2 regions of the Variovorax sp. YR566 genome follow, and region 2 is predicted to be linked to the other one. Evidence: riboswitches for the same ligand, from Rfam matches in the RefSeq annotation. Region 2 holds a riboswitch; the other holds the start of a gene.
What was found. Region 2 has a riboswitch for glycine ahead of gcvT (glycine cleavage system aminomethyltransferase GcvT). Riboswitches for the same ligand answer to the same signal wherever they lie in the genome.

Region 1 (9,856 bases), 3.4 Mb from region 2:
GTTCCATGCGCGCCGGCCGCCGAGCACGATGATGCGGATCAACTTCGCGACCTCGCAGGACGCGACCTTCTGGAAGGTGTTCAGCAAGGTCCGAAGCGAGCTCTGATGGCAGGTAAAAGGCGGGGGAGGTCCGGGCCAAAAGGCCGGAGGCTTGGAGTAAGCTGGCAACACAAGAAAACCCACCCAGGAGACCACCCGCATGAGCACCGCCAGCAAGCCCTTCGACTTCAGCCAGTTCGTCCCCGGATTCGACTTCCTGAAGAACCTCGCCGGTGGCGCCGCAGCGGGCACGGGAGCCGGTTCTGTGCCAGGGATTCCGAGCCTTGCGAGCTGGGTGGCTCCCACGCTGAGTGTGGAAGAGGTCGACAAGCGCATCCAGGAACTCAAGACGGTGCAGTACTGGCTCGAGCAGAACGGCCATGCCCTCAAGGCCACGATCCAGGCGCTCGAAGTACAGAAGATGACGCTGTCGACGCTGCGCGGCATGAACGTGCGGATGGAAGACATCGCCAGCGCGTTCACCAAGCAGGCGGCCGCCATGAAGCCCGCGCCTGCCGCGGCAGCTCCGGAGCCCGAACCCGAAGAGGTCGAGGAATTTGAGGAAGAGGACGAAGTGCCCGAGGAAGAAGCTCCGGCACCGACGAAGCCGCGCAGCAGGCCGGCTTCGGCCAAGGCAAAGACCGCGGCGGCCGATGGCGCCGGCGTGGTCGATCCCATGCAGTGGTGGGGCTCGCTCACCGAACAGTTCCAGCAGATCGCCAGCTCGGCGCTGCAGGACGCGGCCCAGCTGAAGGTGCCGGCCATGGCCCAGCCGCTGGCCGATGCGGTCGGCAAGGTCGTGGGCAAGCCGGCAACAACGGCAGCCCGCAAGCCTGCTGCGGCCAAGAAGGCTGCAGCGCCGGCTGCCAAAAAGAAGACGTCGACCGCCGCGCGCAAGCGAACCTCCGCCCGGCGCTGACGTCATACACATCCATTTGTTGAAGAGAACGGGTTGGCACGCATCATGAAGTTGTTTCCCTCCGGTCACGCCACCCATCCGCAATGGCGTATGGCGGCCGGCCTCGTGCTGGCCCAGTTGCGCGCACAGATGGCCCTGCCCGACTACGCCGCGTCGCCGACGCTGGGGCTGCTCTACATCACCGACCACTATGCGAGCGAGGCGCAGGACATCCTCGACCACCTGAGCGCCGAACTGCCCGAGGTGACCGACTGGTCGGGCACTGTCGGCATCGGCGTGTCGGCCAACAACGCCGAGTACTTCGACGAGCCCGGCATGAGCCTGATGCTTTGCGCTTTGCCCAGCGACCAGTACCGCGTGTTCTCGGGCGTGGCGCCGCTGGGCAACTCCGAAATGAGCGGCTTCGAGGCGCACACGGCGCTGGTGCACGCCGACCCGGCAACGCCGGACCTGGCCGAGTTGATCGCCGAGATGGCGGGGCGCACCGACACGGGTTATTTGTTCGGCGGGCTGTCTTCGGGGCGCGGCAGCGCGCTGCAGTTCGCAGTCGGCGGCAACGGCAACATCCGCGGGCACGGGGCGGCGGGTGGGGTGTTTTCGGGCGGCCTGTCGGGCGTGGTGTTCGGCGAGGGCGTACGGCTGGTGTCGCGCGTCACGCAGGGCTGCCAGCCGCTGCGCTCGGGGGCAGTGCGCGAGCGCGAGATCACCGAGGCCGACGGCAATCTGCTGCTGAAACTCGACGGCGAGCCGGCGCTCGACGTGCTGCTGGCCGATCTGCAGGTGTCGCTCGAACGGCCGCAAGAGGCCATCGACGCCGTGCGCAACACGCTGGTCGGCCTGGCCGATGCCGGTAGCGACGGCATCCGCCGCACCGGCGACCTGGGCGCCGACGTGCTGGTGCGCCACATCATCGGGCTGGACCCGACGCGGCGCGGCATCGCCATTGCCGATGTGGCCGAGGCCGGCATGCGGCTGACCTTCTGCCGCCGCAACGCGCAGGCCGCGCGGGCCGACCTGATGCGCATCTGCGCGGAAATCCGAGAGGAGCTGGAGCCCGAAGAGCAGACGCTCGCCACCGCGCGCGCCGTGGCGGCGGGCGAGGCCGAGGCGGCGCCGCATCCGGCACGGCGCATCGCGGGGGCGGTGTACGTGAGCTGTTCGGGGCGCGGCGGGCCGCACTTCGGCGCACCGGGCGCTGAGTTGCAGATCGTGCGGCACGCGCTGGGCGATGTACCGCTGGTCGGGTTCTTCGCTGCGGGCGAGATTGCCCGGCATCACCTGTATGGCTATACCGGGGTGTTGACGGTGTTCACTGCGGCGGATTGACAGGCGACGCGCGGTCGTCCGTTCGCTTGCCTCGGGCCCTGACCACCGAGGCGCCCCCTGAAATCGACTTGGCCCAAGTCGCGGCGAGACAGTACGCCAGCAGCAAGATGCTCCCCCAACTTCGGGTCTTGGTTGGCGCGAATTCAGTCGCCTAACGAAGGGGTAATTGTTATTTGATGTAATCAAGTTGTCATAAAGACCGCTGGCGAAGTGCTGCGCGCGAAAGCTGGTGCATGAAAGATAATACTTTGGCGTTATTTTTTAATGTCATCCTTCTACCCGAGTCGAGATCGAATTTCCCCGCGCGATGAGCTATTTGTCTTTTGATGAGGTAATTTTTCTGGATGATTTCTTTCGATCGGAAGAGGCTGGGCTTCAATCTCATCCATCCAATAGACGCTTTCTTCGGGGGCTTTTTGATTTCGCGGGCCAATCTCTCGGTATTCCAATGCGCGAGGAGTACCCCACCTCCAATGGAGGGCGAATTCCTGTCGGGCTCATGATGGATTCGCTGGGTTTGCCCCGAGCGGTGGAAGGGTGGGCGAGCGCCGCCATTGCCGATCTGCAGCCTGCATTCAACGGATGTGAAGTTCGCGGATTTGGCGAACGGAGCCTGGTCATTGGATGGGGAATGCCTCCCTCACTGTTGAAATACATCGCTTCCCGCGGCGCGGTATTCATTGATGTGGAGGTGCATCCGCTGCGATTTTCCAGGCACCTCCAACTGGGCGTGCGAACCAATAGCCGGCGGATTTCCCGCATTCTTTCGAAAATCCAAACTCCGGATGAGGCATTTCAAAGCGCAGCGATTGGAATGAAGGCGATGTTCTCGCGGCGAGGCGACGGTGCCTTGCTTTGCCGCGATTCCAGGGTGGGCGTTTTTCTGGGGCAGACGGAAGTTGACCTGGCCCTCGTCAGCAATGGCCGACTTGTGCGTCCAGCGGATGTCGCTGAGAGGGTTGCGGATCTCGCGGCTGAAGTGGACGTCCTGGCAATCAAGCCTCATCCGTATCAAGAAAATACGGTGCTGCTCGACGACCTGTTGAGGCGCATACCGAACGCGATAAAAATCGAATCCAATATCTACGCAATGTTTTGTGCCGAAAATATTGAATTCTTCGCAGGGATTTCATCGGGCGCATTAACTGAAGCGGAGTATTTTGGTCGCCGAAAAGAAATGCTCGCCGAGCCAGATAGAAATAACGCCGCGCATCTTCCAGATGGATGTACGGATTGGATTCCCGTTGGAAGCGAAATTGCCTCCCTTCCTGTGATGAGGGACATCGTCGGCCGAGTGCGCCTGCCGTTCTTTCTGATGCCCCGGAAGCGCTATTCCACAGTCATGTCGGCTGCAAACGCGGACATGGTGGATCGGGCATTCGGGTTTCGCTGGGGCCTTCAGCTCGACGCCGCGGGACTGCGCTCGAGCCCGAAGGTGGCGCTGGGCGAAGATGTCCAGTTCGGGCGCGGGAGCCCCTATGCGGGGGGGCTGTTGTCCGGCTGGCACGAGCCGGAAGTCTGGGGTGTTTGGAGTTCGGGGGAGAAAGCTGCCTTGCTGTTCGTGCTCGACACCACGAAGCTCCCTGCAACCGGGCAGCTACGAATTAGCGTGGCGGGTGCACTCTATCAACCGAGCGGGAGCGCGCGGGTTGCACTGGAGGTCCAAATCAATGGCAGGGCTTGCCAGGCTGCCAGGGCGGGCGATTCACTGACCTTGTCCTGCGATCTGGATGTGCAGCAATTGCGCGCCAGGCCGTTCCTGGCTGTCGAGCTTGTCGTGAGCGGCGCCCACCGGCCTTGCGACATATCCGAAAGCGCCGACGCCCGCTGCCTCGGCTTCGGACTTCGGCTGTTGAAGGCCGAAGTGGTCGTGGCGAATGACAGTGAGGCTGCGAGCGTCTCGCTTCAGGATGCGCTTGTGGAGTGAGCGCGAGCCGCACCGGTGCGGCTCGCGCGAGCGATACCCCTGAACGCGAAATCCACCTCAGGCGCCAGCCCGCTCACGATCCGCGCGATGGACTTCCCCGAGCCGCAGGCATGCGTCCAGCCGAGCGTGCCGTGGCCCGTGTTGAGGAACAGGTTCGGCAGCTTGGTCTTGCCGATCAGCGGCACGTTGCTCGGCGTCGCGGGGCGCAGGCCGGTCCAGAACTGGGCCTGCGTGGTGTCGCCGGCACCGGGGAACAGCTCTTCGACGCGGCGCACGATGGCTTCGCACCGCACGCGGTTGAGGTCGCGGTCGTAGCCGTTGAGCTCCGCTGTGCCGGCGATGCGCAGGCGGTCGCCCGACTCCGAGGTGTAGCGCGAGAACACGAGTTTGAATTCGTCATCCGTCAGCGAGACCTGATGGGCTTTCGTCGCGTCCTTGACGGGCAGCGTCACCGAATAGCCCTTGGCGGGGTAGATCGGCAGGCGGATGCCCAGCGGGGCGGCATACAGCGGGCTCAGCGAACCCATCGCCAGCACGAAGGCGTCGCCGCGGATGCGCTGGAAGCGGCCTTCGCTGTCGGTGGCTTCGACGTGATCGATGCTGCCGCCGGCTTCGCGCAGCGCGGTCACGGTGTGGCTCATCAGGAACTTGACGCCCGCCGCGGTGGCCAGGCCCACGAGCTCGCGCGCGAAGCGGTTGGCGTCGCCGGACTCGTCCTCGGCCGTGTAGGTGGCGCCGGCCAGCTTCGGGCGGATGTGGGCGAGGGCGGGCTCGATCTTCACGGCTTCATCGGCCGAGATGACCTGGCGTTCGCAGCCCAGGGCGCGCATCTGCTCGGCGGGCGCGAGGGCGCCGTCGAACTCTTTTTGCGTCGTGTAGAAGTGCAGGATGCCCTGCGTGCGCTGGTCGTAGTTCAGGCCGGTGTCGCGGCGCAACTGTTGCAACATCGAGCGGCTGTATGTTCCGAGACGCACGATCTGCTCGATGTTGTGGCGGGTGCGCGCCGATGTGCATTCGCGCAGGAACTGAAGGCCCCAGAGCCACTGGCGCATGTCGGCGCGGATGCGGAAGAGCAACGGAGCATCTTCCTTGCCCAGCCACTGCAGCACCTTGAGCGGTGCGCTTGGGTTGGCCCAGGGCTCGGCATGGCTGACGGAAATCTGCCCGCCGTTGGCGAAGCTGGTTTCGGCGGCCGGGGTGGCCTGCCGGTCGATCACGGTCACTTCGTGGCCGAGTTGCTGGAGGTAGTAAGCCGAGGTCACGCCGAGCAGGCCGGCGCCAAGAACGATCACGCGCATTTCAAGTACCTTTGAGGTTGCAGCGCTTGAACGACGGGCGTGGTGTGCTATTGAATAAATAGCAAAGCAACCGGACGACCGCTGTCCAAGTTGCCGCTCCCCCTGTCCTCGGTACCTGAGAGATTCACCCGCTGCGCCCGCAGAGGGTTTGCTCCTTCGGTGCATCACGACCACGTTGGGCGGTGCGATGGCTCTCCAGACGGCGTTTCAGTTGGTGCAGTACAGGTCCCTTGTTTTGGACCGACCTGAGCGTTTATGGGAGTTTGCGCCTTCGGTAGGGCCACCGGGGTGGCCCGCTCTCCTGCAGTGGGGCGATTGTAGGCGGGGCTTGCGCGGGCGCCAACCTTTGATATCTCTCCTCTGGCCGAATGGGATAATCGCCTGTTGATTTGCCGCAAGGCGATCGTTCCATATATCAGCAGGGGACTTCATGATCCTGGTTACCGGCGGCGCTGGCTTCATTGGCGCCAATTTCGTACTCGACTGGATCGCCAACGGCGACGAGCCGGTCGTGAACCTCGACAAGCTGACCTACGCAGGCAACCTCGAGACCCTCGCGTCGCTCAAGAACAACCCGAGGCACATCTTCGTGCAGGGCGACATCGGCGACAGCGCTTTGGTCGATCGCCTGCTGGCCGAGCACAAGCCGCGCGCAGTTGTGAACTTCGCCGCCGAATCGCACGTGGACCGCTCCATCCACGGCCCCGAAGACTTCGTGCAGACCAACGTGCTGGGCACCTTCCGCCTGCTCGAATCCGTGCGCGGCCACTGGAGCGCGCTGCCGGCCGAGCAGAAGACGGCCTTCCGCTTCCTGCACGTGTCCACCGACGAGGTCTACGGTTCGCTCTCCAAGACCGACCCGGCCTTCACCGAAGAGAACAAGTACGAGCCCAACAGCCCGTATTCGGCCAGCAAGGCCGCCAGCGACCACCTCGTGCGCGCCTGGCACCACACCTACGGCCTGCCGGTGCTGACCACCAACTGCTCGAACAACTACGGCCCCTTCCACTTTCCCGAGAAGCTCATCCCGCTGATGATCGTCAATGCACTGGCCGGCAAGAGCCTGCCCGTGTACGGCGACGGCATGCAGGTGCGCGACTGGCTCTACGTGAAGGACCACTGCAGCGCCATCCGCCGCGTGCTCGAAGGCGGCAAGCTGGGCGAGACCTACAACGTGGGCGGCTGGAACGAGAAGCCCAACATCGAGATCGTCAACACCGTGTGTGCGTTGCTCGACGAGCTGAGCCCCAGGGCCGACGGTAAGCCCTACAAGGAACAGATCACCTACGTCACCGACCGCCCCGGCCACGACCGCCGCTACGCCATCGACGCGCGCAAGCTCGAGGCCGAGCTTGGCTGGAAGCCCGCCGAGACCTTCGACACCGGCATCCGCAAGACCGTCCAGTGGTACCTGGCCAATGGTGAGTGGGTGCGCAATGTGCAAAGCGGCGCGTATCGCGAGTGGGTCGAGAAGCAATACGACGCAGCACCTGCGAAGGCCGCGGCATGAAGTTGCTGCTGCTGGGCAAGGGCGGACAGGTCGGCTGGGAGCTGCAGCGCAGCCTGGCGCCCCTGGGTGAACTGGTCGCGCTCGACTTTGACAGCACGGATTTCAACGCTGACTTCAGCCGGCCGGAGCAACTGGCCGAGACAGTCTTGAAGGTGCGCCCCGACGTGATCGTCAATGCGGCGGCGCACACGGCCGTCGACAAGGCCGAGAGCGAACCTGATTTTGCGCGCAAGCTCAACGGCACTTCCCCGGGAATCGTGGCCGAGGCGGCGCAGCAGATCGGCGCGCTGATGGTTCACTACTCGACCGACTACGTCTTCGACGGCAGCGGCACCAGGCCCTGGAAGGAAGACGACGCGACCGGCCCGCTCAGCGTGTACGGCCGCACCAAGCTCGAAGGCGAGCAACTGGTGGCCCAGAACTGCGCCCGTCACCTGATCTTCCGCACCAGCTGGGTGTATGCCGCGCGCGGCGGCAACTTCGCCAAGACGATGTTGCGGCTGGCGAAGGAGCGCGACAAGCTGACGGTCATCGACGACCAGTTCGGTGCCCCCACGGGGGCAGAGCTGCTGGCCGACGTGACGGCGCATGCCATCCGAGCGACGCTGCAGGACCCGGCCAAGGCCGGCCTCTATCACGCCATCGCTGGTGGCGAGACCAGCTGGTACGGCTATGCGCGCTTCGTGATCGAGCAAGCCAAGGCGGCGGGTGTCGAGCTCAAGGCCGGCCCGGAGGCCGTCGAGGCCGTGCCGACCAGTGCCTTCCCGACCCCGGCAAAGCGCCCGCACAACTCGCGCCTGGACACCACCAAGCTGCAGGCCACGTTCGGCCTGCGCCTGCCGCCCTGGCAGGAAGGCGTTGCGCGCATGCTGCGCGAGATTCTTTGAACTTTCACGAGAAAAAGAACATGACCAAGACGACGCAACGCAAAGGCATCATCCTGGCCGGTGGTTCCGGCACCCGCCTGCACCCCGCGACCCTGGCGCTCAGCAAGCAGCTGCTGCCGGTGTACGACAAGCCGATGATCTATTACCCGCTGAGCACCTTGATGCTGGGCGGCATGCGCGACATCCTGATCATCAGCACGCCCCAGGACACGCCGCGTTTCCAGCAGTTGCTGGGCGATGGGAGCCAGTGGGGGATCAACCTGCAGTACGCGGTGCAGCCGAGCCCTGACGGGCTGGCGCAGGCGTTCATCATCGGGGACAAGTTCGTCGGGAACTCTCCGAGTGCACTTGTGCTGGGGGACAACATCTTCTACGGGCACGACTTCGTGCATCTGCTGTCCGATGCAGATACGAAGACCTCCGGAGCCACGGTGTTCGCGTATCACGTCCATGATCCCGAGCGCTACGGCGTGGTTGCCTTCGATGCCGAGGGCAAGGCCAGCAGCATCGAGGAAAAACCACTCAAGCCCAAGAGCAGCTATGCGGTGACGGGGCTGTACTTCTATGACAACCAGGTGGTCGACATCGCCAAGGCTGTGAAGCCAAGCGCGCGAGGCGAGTTGGAGATCACCGCAGTGAACCAAGCCTATCTCGACCGCGACCAGTTGAATGTGCAGATCATGCAGCGAGGCTACGCATGGCTGGATACAGGCACGCACGACAGCCTGCTGGAAGCGGGGCAGTTCATTGCGACGCTGGAGCATCGGCAGGGGCTCAAGATCGCCTGCCCCGAAGAAATCGCATGGCGCAATGGATTCATCACGGGTGAGCAACTCGAGAAGCTGGCGACGCCTCTGGCCAAGAGCGGATATGGCAAGTACCTCAGGCATTTGCTGAGCGAAGAAGTCCGTTCTTAATGTCGAAGTACTCGATGCTCGCCACTCTACGGTTCAGCATCGTCGTACTGACGCGCAACTGTCCCGAGACCCTGCGCCATTCACTGGCGACCTGTCTCGATCAGGATTTCGATGACTACGAGATTCTGGTCTGCGACAACAGCGATCCGGCCGCAGCGGCGCAGGTGGCCGAGATCGTCGCCGTGGCAGCCTCTTCGCGCATCCGGTATTTGCCACCTGAACGCCCTTTGGCAATGAGCGCCAATTAGGAGCGCGGTTTGAGCCAGGTGCGCGGCGAATACGTTACGGTGCTCGGCGATGACGATGGGCTCATGCCCTACGCGTTGCGCCGGACAGTTACCTCAAGCGCGTGGTTTGATCCATCACTCTCTGATTCCCCAGCCATGAAAGCAACATCTACATCCATTCCCGACGTCCTGGTGATCGAACCCAAGGTCTTTGGCGATGCACGCGGCTTCTTCTTCGAGAGCTTCAACCAGAAGGCTTTCGACGAGGCCGTTGGCCGGCATGTCGACTTCGTGCAGGACAACCATTCACGGTCGGCAAAGGGCGTACTGCGCGGGCTGCACTACCAGATGCAGCAGGCTCAGGGCAAGCTCGTGCGTGTGGTCAGCGGCGCGGTGTTCGATGTCGCCGTCGACATTCGTCGCTCCTCGCCGACCTTCGGGCGTTGGGTTGGTGTCGAACTGACCGATGCCAACCACAAGCAGCTATGGGTGCCTGCGGGTTTTGCCCATGGTTTCTTGGTGCTCAGCGAGACTGCAGACTTCCTCTACAAGACCACTGACTACTACGCGCCGATGCATGAGCGATGCATCCGTTGGGATGACGCGTCGATCGGCATCGATTGGCCAGATATAGGTGTCGCGCCGACGTTGTCGGCCAAAGATGCGGTGGGAGCAAGTCTGGCCACGGCAGAGCTTTACCCGTAGCGTTGTAAGGTTCGTGTCATGTTCGGTGAAATGACTACGATGGCCGGGGCTTCGCCTGCATGCGGATTTGGGGGCTGGTGGTGCCTGCGGTCAGCTTTCTG
Region 2 (9,856 bases):
CGGTTTTCCGAACCCGCCGGGAGACGGGCCGCCATACAGTTTGCGAATGAACAACGCATTCACTTTAACCCGCCTCGAAACGCGCAAGAACGCCCTCGGCACCACCCGTGTCGTGACCACGCAGGACACCGGCGAGCTGCAGCCCGGCGAGGTGCTGCTGAAGATCGGCCGCTTCTCGTTGACCACCAACAACATCACCTACGCGGCCTTCGGCGACGCAGTCATGAAGTATTGGCAGTTCTTTCCGACTGGCGACGCTGATTGGGGCCACATGCCGGCCTGGGGCTTTGCCGATGTGGTCGCCTCGAATGTGGAGGGCGTGGCGGTGGGCGAGCGCTTCTACGGCTACTTTCCCATAGCGAGCCACCTGCGCATGCAGCCGGTGCGCGTAACGCCGCGCGGCTTCTACGACGGCGCGCCGCACCGCAGCGAGCTGGTGTCGGCCTACAACCAGTACATGCGCTGCAGCAACGACGCGGGCTACGTCGCCGCGCTGGAGGACTACCAGATGCTGGTGCGCCCGCTGTTCATCACCTCGTTCATGCTGGCCGACTTCCTGGAAGACAACGCCTTCTTCGGCGCGAAGCAGGTCGTGGTGTCGAGCGCGTCGAGCAAGACCGCGTTCGGCACGGCCTTTTGCCTGCGACAGCGCGAAGGGCTGGCGCTGATTGCGGCCACGTCCAACGCCAATCGCGCTTTCGTGGAGAGCCTGGGTTGCTACGACCGCACGCTGAGCTATGAAGAAGTGACGGCGCTGCCGGCTGATGTGCCCACGCTGTACGTCGACTTCTCGGGCAACGACGACCTGCGCGCGACCATTCATCACCATTTCGGCGAAGCGCTGGTGTACGACTGCTATGCGGGCTCCGCGCAGAAGACGGAATTTCTCGGTGACACAACCTCGCTGCCCGGCCCGACGCCCAAGCTCTACTTCGCCCCCGTGCAGATCCGCAAGCGCAATGCCGACTGGGGCCCGCAGGAGGTCAACCGGCGCTTCAACGAGGCGCAAGGCAGCTTCATTGCCGAGCTGAGCAGGCCCGGCAATCGATGGATGACGCTGGCGCAAGGCGAGGGCTTCGCGCATGCGCAAGCCGTGATCGCCGACCTGCACGCGGGCAAGGTAGATCCGCGGCAGGCGCATGTGGTGCGGCTCGCGGGCTGAGCGTGTGAACTTCCGCGCGGCGGGCGCGTCACAGGGCGTTACGACGACGAGGCTGGTGCGCAGCCCGAATTGGTGCACCATAGTCGTTCGCTTCCCCGACATTCCCGCACAAGGAAACCCACCTCATGCCCGAGCCCGACAGCGACACGCGCGACGCCCCTGAGTTCAGACCCCGCCGCGAAATGCCCATAGGCGCCATCGTCGCCTTCGTGCTGGTGCTGCTCGGGACTGCCTACCTTGGCTGGCGCTGGTATCAGCAGCAGATGCTGGCAGAACCCGTGCCAGTGGCCGCGGCGCCCAATGACGCGCCCGCACCACCGCCACCACCGGCGCCGCCCTCGGCAGCGTCCGCCGAGCCGCAGAACCCCATGGATGCACTGGCCCCGCCCGATGCGGCATTGCCCAAGCTGCCTGATTCCGATGCGCGCGTGACGAAGGCGCTGATCGAACTGTTCGGCGGCAAGAACGTTGCAGCGTACATGCACCCCGACGGCATCGTGCGCCGCTTCGTCACCACCGTCGACAACCTCGCGCGCGAGCAGGCGCCAGCCAGCGCATGGCCGGTGCTGCCCACGGGCCAGCGCTTCATCACCGACGGGCAGCAGGGGCAGGTACAGACGATTGCCGCGAACAACGCCGCGCGCTACAACGCCATCGTGCTGCTGGCCGAGTCGGTCGACCCGGCCAAGGCGGCGGCCGTGTACGCAAAGCTCTATCCGCTGTTCCAGCAGGCGTACGAAGAGCTGGGCTATCCGGGCCGCTACTTCAACGACCGGCTCATTGCCGTGATCGACCATCTGCTGCAGGCGCCCGAGCCCAAGGGGCCGGTGGAGGTGCGGCTGGTCGAGGTGAAGGGTGACGTGCCCTCGACCCGGCCGTGGGTGCGCTATGAATACGCTGACCCCAAGCTGGAGTCGCTGTCTTCCGGCCAGAAGATCATGGTGCGCATGGGGCCGGAGAACGAGCGCAAGGTGAAGACCAGCCTGCGCGGCCTGCGCCAGCAGATCGCCACTGGCGACGTGGCGAAGAAGAAGCAACCCTGACGCCGCATGGCGCCCGACGTACACGGGCGCCCGTGAGCATTCCTCCGGCGCGCTGTGTAGGCGCGGACCGATTGCGTGCTGCACGGATGTCGCTGAGGCTTTGTTCTCAAGATCAAAACCTCGAGGACACCCGTATGAACCTGATGAGCGTCGACCTCTACCAGAGTGCAACCGATTCGGAGAAATTCCTCGCGCTTCCAGCGGGCACCGATCCTGCCGAACTCATGGGTCCGATGACCTTCGACCAGGACTATGCGCAGGTCAAGCGATACCAGGAGGCATTCCAGTTCGATCCGTCCGAGGCCTATGCGGGCGTCAATGCCGCCAAGATCGCTGCAGACATCCTGACCGTGAAGTGGGCGACCTATCGTCGCGAATCCCCGCCGTAGAAGGGCCGCTGGGTTGCCGCCCACCTTCTCGGATTTCGTCAGGCCTCTTCGGTTTCCTTGTAGTCGCCCACGGGCACGCAGTCTGCAGAACAGATTGCGGTCGCCGTACACGTTGTCGACGCGGCCGATGGGCGGCCAGTACTTCGCGTTCTTGAGTTCGGCCAGCGGAAACGCGCCGAGTTCGCGCGAGTACGGGTGGCTCCACTCGGTGCCGAGCAGGCTCGCAGCCGTGTGCGGCGCGTGCTTGAGCGGGTTGTCTTCCTTCGGCCACACGCCTTCTTCGATGCGGCGGATTTCGCCGCGGATGGCGATCATCGCGTCAATGAAGCGGTCGAGCTCGGCCAGCGGCTCGCTCTCGGTCGGCTCGACCATCAGCGTGCCGGGCACGGGGAAGCTCAGCGTGGGCGCGTGAAAGCCGTAGTCGATCAGGCGCTTGGCCACGTCTTCGGCGGTGACGCCGCTGGTGTCCTTCAGCGGGCGCAGGTCGAGGATGCACTCGTGCGCGACGTGCCCGTTGGGGCTCGCGTACAGCGTGGGGTAGTGGTCCTTCAGGCGCGCGCTGATGTAGTTGGCGCTGAGAATGGCCGTTTCGGTCGCAGCCTGCAGGCCCTTGGCGCCCATCATGCGGCAGTACATCCAGCTGATCGGCAGCACGGCCGCATTGCCCAGCGGCGCGGCCGACACGGCGCCCACGCCGTTCGACGGCACGCCGGCCGTCGCGTGGCCAGGCAGGTACGGCACGAGGTCTTCGACCACGCACACCGGGCCCACGCCGGGGCCGCCGCCGCCGTGCGGAATGCAGAAGGTCTTGTGCAGGTTCAGGTGGCTCACGTCGCCGCCGAACTCGCCCGGCGCGGCCACGCCGACCAGCGCGTTCATGTTGGCGCCGTCGACATACACGCGGCCGCCGTGTTCATGCACCAGCTCGCACAGTTCCTTCACGCGGGTTTCGAACACTCCGTGCGTGCTGGGGTAGGTGATCATCACTGCGGCCAGCTTGTCGCTGTGCTTTTCGCAGGCGCGCTTCAGGTCGTCCATGTCGACGTTGCCCTGCGCGTCGCAGGCCGTCACCACCACCTGCAGGCCCACCATCTGCGCGCTCGCGGGGTTGGTGCCGTGTGCGGAAGACGGAATCAGGCAGATGTTGCGGTGGCCCTGGCCCTTGGCTTCATGGAACGAGCGGATGGCCAGCAGGCCTGCGTACTCGCCTTGCGAGCCGGCGTTGGGCTGCAGGCTGATGCCCGCGTAGCCGGTGGCTTCGCACAGCCAGGCGCGCAGCTGAGCGTCGAGCTGGGCATAGCCCTGCTGCTGCTCGGCGGGCGCGAAAGGGTGGATGTTGGCGAACTCGGGCCAGGTGATGGGGATCATCTCGCTCGTCGCGTTGAGCTTCATCGTGCAACTGCCCAGCGGAATCATGCTGCGGTCGAGCGCCAGGTCTTTGTCCGACAGGCTGCGGATGTAGCGCAGCATCGCGGTTTCGCTCTTGTGGGTGTTGAACACCGGGTGCGTGAGAAAGGCGCTGCTGCGGCGAAGGTCTTCGGGGATCAGCGGCGTGATGCTGCCCGACAGGTCATCGAAGCGCGGCGCCTGCGTGCCGGCGGGCGCGAACAGGCTCCACAGGGTTTCGACGTCGGCGCGCGTGCTGGTCTCGTCGAGCGAGATGCCCAGGTGCTGCTGCAGGCGCTGGCGCAGGTTGACGCCGGCCGCCTGCGCGCGCTCGATGATTGCCGGCGTGTCTTCGCCGGTGCGGATGGTCAGTGAGTCGAAAGCGGTGGTGTTGACCGGCTCGCGGCCCATCTGCGTGAGGCCCTTGGCGAGGATTGCCGTGAGCGCTGCCACTCGCTGCGCAATGCGCGTGAGGCCATCGGGCCCGTGGTAAACGGCGTACATGCTGGCCACCACGGCCGGCAGCACTTGCGCGGTGCAGATGTTCGACGTGGCCTTCTCGCGGCGGATGTGCTGCTCGCGCGTCTGCAGTGCGAGGCGGTATGCGGGCTGGCCATGCGTGTCGACGCTCACGCCGACCAGTCGGCCCGGCAGCGAGCGCTTGAATTCGTCGCGGCAGGCCAGGTAGGCGGCGTGCGGGCCGCCGTTGCACAGCGGCATGCCGAAGCGCTGCGTGGTGCCGCAGACGATGTCGGCATCGAATTCGCCGGGCGCGACGAGCAACGTGAGCGCCAGCAGGTCGGCCGCGACGATGAGGGCGGCGTCGCACTGATGCGCGTGGCCCGCGAGCGGACGCAGGTCGTGCACGTGGCCGGTGGTGGCGGGGTACTGTGCGAGCGCGGCGAAGAACTCGCCGCTCACCATCAGGTGCGGCAGCGTTTCCGACACGGTGCTCACCTTCACTTCGATGCCCAGCGGCGCGGCGCGCGTCTTGATGACTTCGATGGTCTGGGGATGGCAGTCGCCAGACACCAGGAACACGTTGCTCTTGCTCTTCACGCTGCGCTTGGCCAGCGTCATGGCCTCGGCTGCGGCCGTGGCCTCGTCGAGCATCGAGGCGTTGGCGATGGCCATGCCCGTGAGGTCGCACACCATCGTCTGGAAGTTGAGCAGGGCTTCCATGCGGCCCTGCGAGATTTCGGCCTGGTAGGGCGTGTAGGCGGTGTACCAGGCGGGGTTCTCGAGCACGTTGCGCAAGATGACGCCCGGCGTGTGCGTGCCGTAGTAGCCCTGGCCGATGAAGTTCTTGAACACCTTGTTCTTCGACGCCATCACCTTCAGCTCGGCCAGCGCATCGGCTTCGGTTGCCGGTGCGGGCAGGCGCATCGGCTTTGCGCGGCGGATGGCCGCGGGCACGATGCCGTCGATGAACTCCGCGCGCGTTTCCGAGCCGATCACCGGCAGCATGCGCGCCTCGTCCGCCGCATCGATGCCGATGTGGCGGGCGAGGAATTCTTCGGCGTTCTCTAGTTCTTGCAAAGAGGGAAGGGCGGGCGTCGGCATGGCGGTGAGGGCTCGGGGAGAAGAAGGAAGGTGGCTGAGGAACTCAGCGGATCAGGATTCGGCGGCGAACTTGTCGTAGGAGGCCGCGTCCAGCAGGGCGTCGAGCTGCGCGGGTTCGCTCAGCTTGACCTTGAAGAACCAGCCGGCGGCCAGCGGATCGCTGTTGGCGAGCGACGGGTCGGCGCGCAGCGCCTCGTTCACTTCGGTGATCTCGCCCGACACGGGCATGAACACGTCGGCCGCGGCCTTGACCGATTCGACGACGCCGGCAACTTCGCCTTGCGCAAAGGTCTTGCCGACTTCGGGCAGGTCGACGAACACCACGTCGCCCAGCGCGTCCTGCGCATGCACGGTGATGCCGACGGTGGCTGCGTCGCCTTCGGCCGACACCCATTCGTGGTCCTTGGTGTACTTGATGCTCATGGAAAAACTCCTCATGGAAAAAATGAATCGGGGTGCAGAGCCTAGCCTGTCGACCAGGCTCAGCCGCGGTAGTAGCGGGTGGGCACGAAAGGCATCGTCGAGACTTCCATCGGCACCGGCTTGCCGCGCACGATGGCCTGCACGCGCGTGCCCGGCTCGGCGAAGGCGGTGGCCACGTAGCCCATGGCGATGCAGCGGTCGGCCGTCGGGCCGAGCAGGCCGCTGGTGACGATGCCGATGTCATGGCCTTCGAAAGATTGCAGCACCGTGCCGTCGCGCACCGGAATGCGTTCGAGGGCGACGAGGCCCACGCGCTTGCGCTTCAGCGTGTCGTGGTCGGTGTGGCCGGCAGCGCCTGCGGCAGCGACGGCGAGCTGCGCGAGGATCTTTGCCGCGCCAGGAAAGCCGCCTTCGCGCGCGCCGCCCGTGCGGCGCACCTTCTGCATCGCCCAGTTGAGCGAGGCCTCGACAGGCGTGGTGGTGGTGTCGATGTCGTTGCCGTAGAGGCAAAGCCCGGCTTCGAGTCGCAGCGAATTGCGCGCGCCCAGGCCGATGGGCTTGACCTCGGGCTGGGCCAGCAGCAGGCGGGCCAGCGCCTCGGCGTCCTTGGCGGCCACCGAGATCTCGAAGCCGTCTTCGCCGGTGTAGCCGCTGCGGGTGACGAAGGCGGCAATGCCGCCGATCTGCACCGCACCGCCCGTCATGAACACGAAGCGCTCGATGCCGGGCGACAGCCGCGCCAGCGTGGCCGCGGCCTGCGGGCCCTGCAGCGCGAGCAGGGCGTGGTCGGGTAGGGGCTGCACTTGGCAGCGGCTGCCGATCTTCTGCTGGATGTGGGCGATGTCGGCCACCTTGCAGGCGCCGTTGACGATCACGAAGATCGAGCCGTTGCCTTCATTGAAGAACATCAGGTCGTCGAGGATGCCGCCTTCGTCGTTCAGCAGCAGGCCGTAGCGCTGCTTGCCGGCGGGCAGGTCGACCACGTCGACTGGCATCAGGGTTTCGAAGGCGGCCGCTGCATCGGGCCCGACTAGCCGGAGCTGGCCCATGTGCGAGATGTCGAACAGGCCGGCCGCATCGCGCGTGTGCTTGTGCTCGGCCATCAGGCCGGCGGGGTACTGCACCGGCATCGAATAGCCGGCAAAGGGCACCATGCGGGCACCGAGCTCCACGTGGAGGTCGTGCAGCGGCGTCTTGAGAAGTTCGGTAGCGGGGGCGGAAGAAGCAGCCACGGGGCACTCCAAAGGGGCAGACGAAATCCATGACGCAAGCCATGGGCCACCCCTGCTGTCCGCTTTACCTGAGAGATTCGCCCCACGATCGGGGTTTGCTCCTTCGGTGGGCCGATGGGCAGTTTTCACTGCAACGGCCTCTCTCCAGCAAGGAAACGCCGGAGTTCACCGGCGCCTTGTCAGTCCTTTTGCCTGAGCGTTCGGGAAACCCCTGCGCCTTCGGCGGCCCCGGCATGCGGGGCTCTCTCCTGACCTTGGCGAGTGTAGTGGATCGCGCGGGGCCGGGGTTTTGCGTCAGTGGATGATTTCGGCCGGCGGCAGCAGCTTGTCGATGCGCTCGCGCAGCGATTCGGCCCGCTCCACCCCGGCGGTTTTCTCGATCTCGGTGAGCATCAGCGCGGCGATGGTCAGCATCGCCTCGCGGTCGCGGGCCTCGCGCAGGGCGTCGCGCATCTGCAGCGCGAACTTCGGGTCGCGCCGCACGAACATGCGCTCGCAGATGTCGAACAGGAACATGCGCGTGGTGGCCAGCGAGCGCTTGCCGTCGAAGGTGTCGGCCGAGGTGGTGGCGACCTGGATCGGCTCGGCGGCGGCGATAGGCGCGGGCCGGGCGGGGGCTGCTACCGGTGCGGGCGCCGGTGCCGCAGCAGCAGCCTGCGGGGCCTGCAGGTAACCCCGCTGCACCAGCGCCTGGATCGCCTGTTCGGCTTCGACCCGGTTGGAGAACAGCGGACTGAAGTCGGTCAGCGAGCGCCGGCCATCGGCCATCAGCAGCAGGGCGCGCTCACGCTGGCTGAGCGTGCGCTGTCCGCCCTGGAGTTCGTCGCGCGCCTTGTCGGTCTTGGTGGGAAACATGGCAGCCACAGCTTTCGGGAATCGAGGGCTGCAGCATCGTTGCAAGTGGTGACATCTTCATGAACCGTTTGCCTTACAGGGGCAATCGCGGCTGGCCTTCAGCCCGCGCTTTCCTTGCGTATGAGCCACTGGTTGCCCACGCGCTGCAATTCCAGCGTCTTGCGGCTCTTCTCGCGCAGCTTGTCGGCGCTGTAGGTCTGTTGAAAGCTTGCGCTGGCCGCCTGCCCCTGGACGCTGATGACCAGGCTGTCGATGCTCACGCTGATGGTCGTCTTGTCGGTAATGCGCGCGCGGCGGTCCGCCTCCCAGGCCTTGCGGTCCTGGCCTCGGGGCGGCGTGAAGTCGGGTGCATAGGCGGCCAGGTAGCGCACCACGTCCCGGGCTGACCAGGCCGCGGCCCAGGCGCGCACGGCGGCTTCGACTTCGCGGATGCTGGAGGCGGGATCGGCCGGCGCTGCTGCCGATACGGGGGCTGGTGCCGCGGCGGGCGTTGCGGGCGGGGCGCTGAAGGCAGCCGGAGCCAGCAAGGCACCGCCCAGCAGGCAGCTCAGGAATCGATTCATGGCGCAGTCCCCTCCTTGTCGGTTGTCGGCCCTTGGCCCGTCGCCCGATTCTGGCAGTGAACATCCGCCGATTCACCGGGCCGATCAGGCCCCGGAGCCCGGGCCGCTACTTGAACCCGAGCACGTGCGGCAGCCACGTGCTCAGCGCGGGCACGAAGGTCAGGATGACCAGCACCGCCCCATGGGCCCAAAGGAACGGCACCAGCTCCTTCACCAGCGCCGACATCGGCACCTTCGACACGTTGCAGGTCACGAACAGCAGCCCGCCCACCGGCGGCGTGATCATGCCCAGCGTGAGGTTGAAGATCACGATCATCGCGAAGTGCACCGGGTCCACACCCAGCTTGATGGCCACCGGCGCGAGGATCGGCGCCAGCACCATCACGCCCGGCAGCGGCTCGATGAAGATGCCGAACAGCAGCAGGAACACGTTGACGATGATCAGGAACATCCACGGCGAGAGGTTCATGCTGATGAGCCATTCGGCCATCTGCTGCGGAATGCCCTCGATGGTCAGCACCCACGCGAACGAGGCCGACAGCCCGATGATGATCAGCACCGAAGCCGACAGCAGGGCAGAGCGCGAGAGGATGTCGGGCAGCATCTTCCACTCGAGCGTGCGGTAGACGAACTTGCCGCACACCAGCGCATAGAACACCGCCACTACCGAGGCCTCGGTCGGCGTGAACCAGCCGGCGCGCATGCCGCCCAGGATCACCACCGGCAGCAGGATCGCAGGAATCGCCTTCCAGGTCGTGACCAGGATCTCGCGCAGCGGAGGCGTTTGCCCATCGCCCTTGTAGTTGCGCTTTTTCGAGACGTAGAAGTTCACGACGCACATCGCCACCGCGATCAGGATGCCCGGCATGATGCCGGCCGCGAACAGCGTGCCGACCGATACGCTCTCGTCCTGCAGCGCGTAGATGATCATGATGATCGAGGGCGGGATGATCGGCCCCACGATGGCGGTCGAGGCCGTGAGCGCCGCCGCGTACGAGCGGTCGTAGCCGGCCTTGTCCATCATCTTGATGAGCATCGACCCCGGCCCCGCCGCGTCGGCCAGCGCCGAGCCCGAGATGCCCGAAAAGAAGGTCAGCGACACCACGTTGGTGTAGCCCAGCCCGCCGCGTCGGTGGCCCACGAACTGGCCTGCGAAGCGCAGCAGCACCTCGGTGAGCGAGCCGCCGCTCATGAGTTCGGCCGCAAGAATGAAGAAGGGCACCGCCATCAGCGGAAAGCT

Region 1: another riboswitch for glycine. It lies ahead of ACTG4X_RS05665 (D-amino acid dehydrogenase); the one in region 2 lies ahead of gcvT (glycine cleavage system aminomethyltransferase GcvT).

The regions. Positions count from the first base shown of each region.
Region 1 covers NZ_CP197092.1:1,219,880-1,229,735, forward strand. Annotated here, with positions in the region: gene ACTG4X_RS05645 (aminotransferase-like domain-containing protein) at 1-106, shown strand, start outside; gene ACTG4X_RS05650 (PhaM family polyhydroxyalkanoate granule multifunctional regulatory protein) at 200-958, shown strand; gene ACTG4X_RS05655 (FIST signal transduction protein) at 1,004-2,284, shown strand; gene ACTG4X_RS05660 (hypothetical protein) at 2,592-4,211, shown strand; gene ACTG4X_RS05665 (D-amino acid dehydrogenase) at 4,190-5,509, opposite strand; glycine riboswitch at 5,602-5,718, opposite strand; glycine riboswitch at 5,722-5,823, opposite strand; gene rfbB (dTDP-glucose 4,6-dehydratase) at 5,940-7,019, shown strand; gene rfbD (dTDP-4-dehydrorhamnose reductase) at 7,016-7,906, shown strand; gene rfbA (glucose-1-phosphate thymidylyltransferase RfbA) at 7,927-8,823, shown strand; gene ACTG4X_RS05685 (glycosyltransferase family A protein) at 8,823-9,071, shown strand; gene rfbC (dTDP-4-dehydrorhamnose 3,5-epimerase) at 9,207-9,755, shown strand.
Region 2 covers NZ_CP197092.1:4,593,289-4,603,144, reverse strand. Annotated here, with positions in the region: gene ACTG4X_RS21680 (DUF2855 family protein) at 47-1,162, shown strand; gene ACTG4X_RS21675 (DUF3014 domain-containing protein) at 1,288-2,205, shown strand; gene ACTG4X_RS21670 (hypothetical protein) at 2,340-2,594, shown strand; partial or broken gene gcvP (aminomethyl-transferring glycine dehydrogenase) at 2,633-5,543, opposite strand; gene gcvH (glycine cleavage system protein GcvH) at 5,595-5,966, opposite strand; gene gcvT (glycine cleavage system aminomethyltransferase GcvT) at 6,026-7,198, opposite strand; glycine riboswitch at 7,244-7,356, opposite strand; glycine riboswitch at 7,369-7,459, opposite strand; gene ACTG4X_RS21650 (hypothetical protein) at 7,493-8,053, opposite strand; gene ACTG4X_RS21645 (L,D-transpeptidase Cds6 family protein) at 8,152-8,616, opposite strand; gene ACTG4X_RS21640 (TRAP transporter large permease) at 8,723-9,856, opposite strand, start outside.